One region of the Halomonas sp. 18071143 genome, then DNA from elsewhere that is predicted to be linked to it. Evidence: predicted binding sites of a transcription regulator. Region 1 holds the regulator's gene; the other holds the start of a gene.
What was found. The regulator PhoB, encoded in region 1, activates phosphate uptake and scavenging genes when phosphate is short. The targets are predictions, from matches to a motif close to TGTCATANNNNTGTCANA.
Positions count from the first base shown of each region.

Region 2: a site for PhoB is predicted at 1,151-1,168, ahead of KVY02_RS01590 (bifunctional metallophosphatase/5'-nucleotidase). Genes of this name have one in related genera too.

Region 1 is NZ_CP078120.1:3,759,313-3,762,593, forward strand. It holds gene phoR (phosphate regulon sensor histidine kinase PhoR) at 1-794, opposite strand, end outside; gene phoB (phosphate regulon transcriptional regulator PhoB) at 797-1,486, opposite strand; gene ubiA (4-hydroxybenzoate octaprenyltransferase) at 1,583-2,473, opposite strand; gene KVY02_RS17675 (chorismate--pyruvate lyase family protein) at 2,511-3,083, opposite strand; gene KVY02_RS17680 (NAD(P)/FAD-dependent oxidoreductase) at 3,171-3,281, shown strand, end outside.
Region 2 is NZ_CP078120.1:311,782-315,062, reverse strand. It holds gene KVY02_RS01590 (bifunctional metallophosphatase/5'-nucleotidase) at 1-991, opposite strand, end outside; gene KVY02_RS01585 (glycosyltransferase family 4 protein) at 1,217-2,380, shown strand; partial or broken gene KVY02_RS01580 (phosphatase PAP2 family protein) at 2,343-2,883, shown strand; gene KVY02_RS01575 (sodium/glutamate symporter) at 2,977-3,281, shown strand, end outside.

The sequences.
Region 1 (3,281 bases):
CGTGACAGCAGCAGCAGGTCGTTGACCAGATTCTGCATTCGTCGCGTCTGCTCCTCCATCTGTACGATCCCTTTACCCAATCGGGGAGGCAGCAGCTCCTTGAGGTCGCCGTAGGTTTCCAGATAGCCCGACAGCACGGTCAGCGGAGTGCGCAACTCATGGGAGACGTTGGCGACGAAGTCACGCCGCATCTGCTCCAGGCGATGCAAGCGCGTGATATCACGGGCCATGACCAGCCGCTCGTCATCGCCGTAGAGGGTGATCTGATACTGGAGGATGCGCCGCTCGTCGATCGGCGAGGTCAGCGTCAGCGGCTCGCTGTAGTCGCGGGCATTGAAGTAGCTGATGAAGCGAGGGTCGCGCAGCAGGTTGGTGATGTGCTGGCCACGATCGTGGGCGGTTTGCAGCCCCAGCATGTCGGTGGCCGCGCTGTTCCACCACTCCAGGTCGCCGTGGCGGTCCAGCATCACCACGCTATCGCGCATGGCTTCGGAGGACTCCTGGATTCTCGCCAGCGTCGCCCGTAAACGACTTTGGGTAATGCGCTGGCTTTTCTGGTAGCGATAGAGGCGGTCGAACAGCTCCCCCCACATGCCCTTCGCCGCCGGGGGCTCATCGTGGGGGTGAAGCGTCAGCCAAAGGAAGAGCGCTCGAAACTGGCGCAGATGATAGACCAGACAAAACAGCAGCCCCGCCGCCAGCCCGGCGCCAGGGTAATCCACCAGCCATCCCAGGCAGAGGCCCAACAGGGCCAGCCAGATGATGCGCCAGATCTCACGGCTCCACAGGCGCACGCTTACACTCGCGCAGAGAACCGGTACCCAGTACCGCGCACCGTTTGAATCAGATTTTGATGAGGCTCGCCCAGCGCTTTACGAAGACGACGAATATGCACGTCCACCGTGCGCTCTTCCACGTAGACGTTGCCACCCCATACCTGGTCAAGCAATTGGCTGCGCGTGTAGGCGCGCTCCTGATGGGTCATGAAAAACTGCAGCAGACGATACTCGGTAGGCCCCATTTCCAGCGCCTTGCCATGGGCGCTGACCCGGTGGCTCACCGGGTCCAACAGCAGACCATTGATTTCGATGGGGTCTTCCACGCCACGCGGCGTGGCACGGCGCAGCACGGCCTTCAGGCGGGCCACCAGCTCACGGGGGGAAAAGGGCTTGGTGATATAGTCGTCGGCACCCGCTTCCAGGCCCTGGATCTTGTTGTCCTCTTCGCCCTTGGCCGTCAGCATGATGATCGGCAGCTCGGCGGTGGCTTCTTCGCGCTTCAGCCGACGGGCCAGCTCGATGCCGCTGGTGCCCGGCATCATCCAGTCCAGCAGCAACAAGTCAGGCTGGTGGTCGACGACCATGGCGTGGGCATCCTGGGCGTTGTCCGCTTCAAGCACGCGATAGTCAGCCATCTCCAGCGCCACGGCGATCATTTCGCGGATCGGCGCCTCATCATCGACGATCAGTACGGTCTTGGCGGTCATTCCAGGGCCTCACGGTGCTCTATTCAGGAAGGTTCAATGACATGCGTGTGACGATAACACCATGACTTGATGACAGTTCCATGACACCCAGTCAATTTAGCCCGCTACCGGCCACCAGCTCAAGGCAATACCTGCAAAGACCAGCAGACCCGACCAGTGGTTGTTCAGGAAGGCCTGAAAACAGCGGTCTCGATCGCGCCCGACGATCAGCCACTGCTGGTACACGAACGTCGCCGCCATGCCCAGCAACCCCAGCCAGAAAAAGCCCCCTAGCCCAACGCGCAGCGCGACCCAGCTCAGCAGGGCCAGCACGCTTGCCTGCAGCACTCCGATGATCAGCCGGTCAGCACGGCCAAACAGCACGGCGGTCGACTTGATACCGATTTTCAGATCATCGTCACGGTCGACCATGGCGTACTGGGTATCGTAGGCAACGGTCCACAGCAGGTTGGCACTGAACAGCAGCCAGGCTTCCAGAGGCACGTGGCCCAATACCGCGCCAAACGCCATGGGAATGGCCCAGGAAAAGGCCGCGCCCAGCACCACCTGCGGGAAGTGGGTGTAGCGCTTCATGAACGGATACACGAAAGCCAGCAGCACGCCGCCCACCGACAGCAGCACGGTGAACCAGTTAGTCAGCAGCACCAAAATGAAGGCAGCGGCGACCAGCGCCACGAACAGCAGCTGGGCTTCGGTTTCGCTGATGCGTCCCGTGGCCATGGGGCGCTGGCGAGTACGCTTGACGTGGCCATCCACATGGCGGTCGGCATAGTCGTTCACCACGCAGCCCGCAGCCCGCATCACGTAGACACCGGCAATGAAGATGATCAGCACGGAGCGACCCGGCACCCCTTCTGCAGCCACCCACAGCGCCCAGAGCGTCGGCCACATGAGCAGCCAGGTACCAATGGGCCGATCCAGGCGCATCAGCTGAAGAAAGTCTGCCAGCCGGGCCCAACCCGTTGGCCGCAATAGAGAACGGTCCATGCTCATGCTTACCTCGTGAAAGAAACTCCAGAATAGCCTAGCGCGAGGGCAGGCTCAGCGCATCGGCCATGGTCGATAAAAAATACTCTTGAACCAGCAGCGACAGTCCCGCGTGCTGAAACACCGAGCGACGCCCCCACTGGCTACGCCCCTTGGCGGGGGCACCCCACGCCGTGAAGCGCGGGAGCGACGCCGTAGCCTGCAACGGCCCGCGCACCAGGTCCGGCTGCTGAAACAACCAGCTGCCCAGCGAACGCTCGCCCAAGGCCCCCAGGCCTTTGCCCTGCAGCTGCTCCAGCGGTGCCACCGATCGCGCCACCACCCAGGGGGTGCCGTCGATGCACAGCGCCACCTCGCGTAGCCAGGCGTGGCGACGTGGAGCGATGCCCAGCGCCATGGCTTCGTCCTGAAACGGCAGGCCAATGGTCTGACGCAGCAGGCGTACGCGGAACTGGCTCGGCGCTCCGGCCGCCATCAGGCGCGCCGTCAGGGAGTCGGTCGAGGCCACCCATTGCCACCAGGCCGCACTCATGGCAGGCCGCGCAGCGGCAACCGGCCGCCAGTGGGGGGGTAGCGAAAACGCAGGGCGTGGCAACTCAACGAGCGTCACCTGAGCCTCCAGAACAGTCAATTGGAAAGAAGGCTAGTGTAACATGATGGCTTGGCAGGCTTTTGTTCCTTACCCCCGGATAACGATATGCCCGATTCACACTTCAGCGAATCCCCACATGCCGAGCTGGTCATTGTCGGCACTGGCATGGCCGGTATTGGCCTGGCGCGAGCGCTGCGCCGCCAGGGGGATTCTCGC
Region 2 (3,281 bases), 420 kb from region 1:
CGCCCTGGCCATGACGAGGGTTGGGCAGCGCCAGAATCGCCTTCGCACCTACCTGTTCGTCACGCAGTGCCTCGATGGCCGCGGTATACGGTGCTAAAAGCTCCAGCGCAGCCGCATCCGGCGTGCGCTCGTCAACGGCCAGCAGCTCACCGCTGACCTCCTGCACCACGCCCTCGGCATCGAAGGTCACCTGCATGACTCCCAGGTGCTGGCCATACTCACCTGCCTGCCCTATCACGGTGGGCGCTGGCCAGTGCTCGGTCAGCAGCGTAGGCGGTGCGACCCGCGTATGGCTATGCCCCCCGATGATGACATCGATCCCCTCGACCTGCTCTGCCAGCAGCAGGTCGTTACCGACGCTGGGGTCGCTGTCGTAGCCCAGATGCGTGAGCGCAATGATCTTGTTGACTCCCTGTGCCTCGAACGCCTCGACCATCGTTTCGGCCGCCTGTCGATACTCACCAATGGTGACCTGGCCCGGGCTGGAGATGGCATCGCTATCCTGGGTGCTCAATCCGAAGATCCCGATACGCTCCCCCTGATGTTCGAGGATCATGCCGTCATAGAGATACCCCGGCTGGGGGTCGGCCGTGATGCTCTCCCCGAGGCGCTCGGCAAACTCGGGAGAAGCCGAAAAGTCCAGGTTGGCGCCTAAAATGGGGAAGTCTGCCCCTGCAAAGAACGCCGCCAACGCCTGATGACCGGTCTCAGGGTCACCCAGGTCGAACTCATGATTCCCCGGCACGAACGCGTCGTAGCCCATCAGGTTCATGAAGGTCAGTGCGTCCTGGCCCTGAAACTCGTTGAAGTAGAGCGTCCCGGAGAAGATATCCCCCGCATCCAGCAGCAACCCCTCGCCATAGGTCTCCCGGGCCTCGTTCAAGGTGGCCACCAGGGCCGGGTAAGCATCCGTGCGGCCATGCAGGTCGTTGGTGTGATAGATCGTCAGGGTAAAGGTATCGTCGGCCATCACGGCTGATGCCGAGATCATGAGTGCGCCTGCAATGGCGCATGGAGTAACAAAGTGTCGTGAGGTCATGGACTGAGTTCCTTCCGTCAGGGTCAAGTCACGTTCTTCTTCATATAACGATAGTTGCTCTCTGCAACACAAGGCATGGTCATTCGCCATGTCATCGCTTGTTCACTTGGCTGTCGCCTCGGTGTCACTGTTGAGCCTCACCATGGTGGCTAAACGTGATAAAGGGATGAATCGCTCATGCGACTCTGTATCGTCAGCGAAACATGGTCACCGGAAATCAACGGCGTCGCGCACACGCTGAACCGGCTGTGTCGTGAACTGCTGTTGCTGGGCATCACAGTGGACGTGATACGCCCGGCGCCGCGTCAACCCGGAAGCGCCGCGTGCGCTACTCGGGAACTTCAGGTCAGGCGGTTTGCGCTGCCTAACTATACCGACGTTCAGGTAGGCTTTGCCCGCCCCGGGAAGCTTCAGCGCTTTTGGCAGCAGTACCGCCCGGATGTCGTGTATCTGGCGACCCAGGGCCCGCTGGGCTGGGCAGCCCGCCAGGCAGCCCAGCGCCTGGACCTGCCACTGGTGGCCGGTTGGCATACCAACTTCGACCACTACTGTCAGGATTATGGGGTTGCCTGGCTGAGCAAAGCGACACGACGCTATTTGCGCTATTTCCATAACGGCTGCGCGCTCACCCTGGTGCCTACCCAGCAGCAAGCCGTGGCGCTGCGCCAGGATGGCATCAAAGACGTACAGGTGCTGTCCCGGGGCATCGACGGCGAACGCTTTTCGCCCGCCCACCGCGACCTCGCGCTGCGTCAGCAGTGGGGTGTCAGCGAGCATCAACCGGTAGCCCTGTACGTAGGGCGCCTGGCACCCGAGAAGAACCTTTCGCTCCTGCAGGAAACGTTGCAAGCCATGCGCAGCGCTCGCCCCGATATGGCTCAGGTCATCGTCGGCGACGGCCCGGCCCGCAGCCAGCTGCAAAAAGCCTTGCCCGAGGCCCACTTCACCGGTTTCGTAGACAAGCATTCGCTGGCTCGCCATTACGCCAGCGCCGACATGTTCGTGTTTCCCTCGCTGTCTGAAACCTGGGGCAACGTGGTGACCGAAGCCATGGCCAGCGGTCTGGCGGTCGTGGCGTTTCGCCACGCGGCCAGCGCAGAACTGATTCACAGTGGCCATAACGGCATCACCGTGGCGACCGACGATGCGCTGGGCTTTCAACACGCGGCGGTCACGCTGTGTCAGCACCCTGCCGATTACGCACGACTAGGAAGAGTCGCCCGCCTGCGCGCGCTGGAACAGAGCTGGACGGGCATTGCCGAGCAATTTCTACGTTACCTGCACCATGCCCAGGAGGCCCGCCATGCGAGCTCGCCCGCTTGTCGTATTCGATCGTCTTGACCTGTTGGAGTGGCGCTTGTGTCAGCGCGTGACGCATCTCTCGCTCTACCGCCCCTGGCGTCTGACGCTCCAGACGGCCAGCAAACTGGGTGATTGGCCCATTTGGGTACTACTGATTGCAGCTCAGCCCTGGCTGCAAGCGGACGGCCTCTGGCGCATGTGGCAATACTCACTGATCGCGCTACTGGCGATCCTGGTCTATAAGCTGGTGAAAACCCGGCTGTGTCGTGAGCGTCCCTTCATCACCTACCTGGGGGGCGTCCACTGTGGTGAACCCGCCCGAGACCGCTACAGCTTTCCCAGTGGCCATACCATGCATGCCGTGATGTTCAGCGTGCTGGTGGCTAGCCATACCCCCCTGGCTGTTACCCATTGTGTTACCGCTTGCCTTGATCATCGCGATCTCGCGGGTGGGGCTGGGCCTGCACTATGTCAGTGACGTGCTGGCCGGGGCCGCCATGGGCTATGGATTTGCGCTATTGGGACTCTACTGGATGGGCTAGGCCCTTTTCGAATACCTGAACGCCATAGCGCTTTCATTTGATTGGCGCTACGTTTATCTCATTACCCTTTTCGAATCATCAAGGAGCGATGAGATGACCATGACCGTTGGTGAACTGTTTATCGCGCTGGTGCTCATTGCGCTGGTGCTGCTGGTCAGTAACGCGCTGCGCCTTTGGCTGCCCTGGCTGCGCCGCCTGTTTCTCCCCAGCTCGGTGATTGGCGGGCTGCTCTTACTGCTGCTCGGCCCCGATGTCATCGGGCGCTTCATGCCCACGCTTTTCGAAGATAGCCCCGGCTTGTTCCCCGCTTACGTCCAGGAGAGCTGGTCGGCGCTGCCCGGGCTGCTGATCAACGTGGTCTTTGCTGCCCTATTCATTGGCAAGGCCATCCCTGGGCT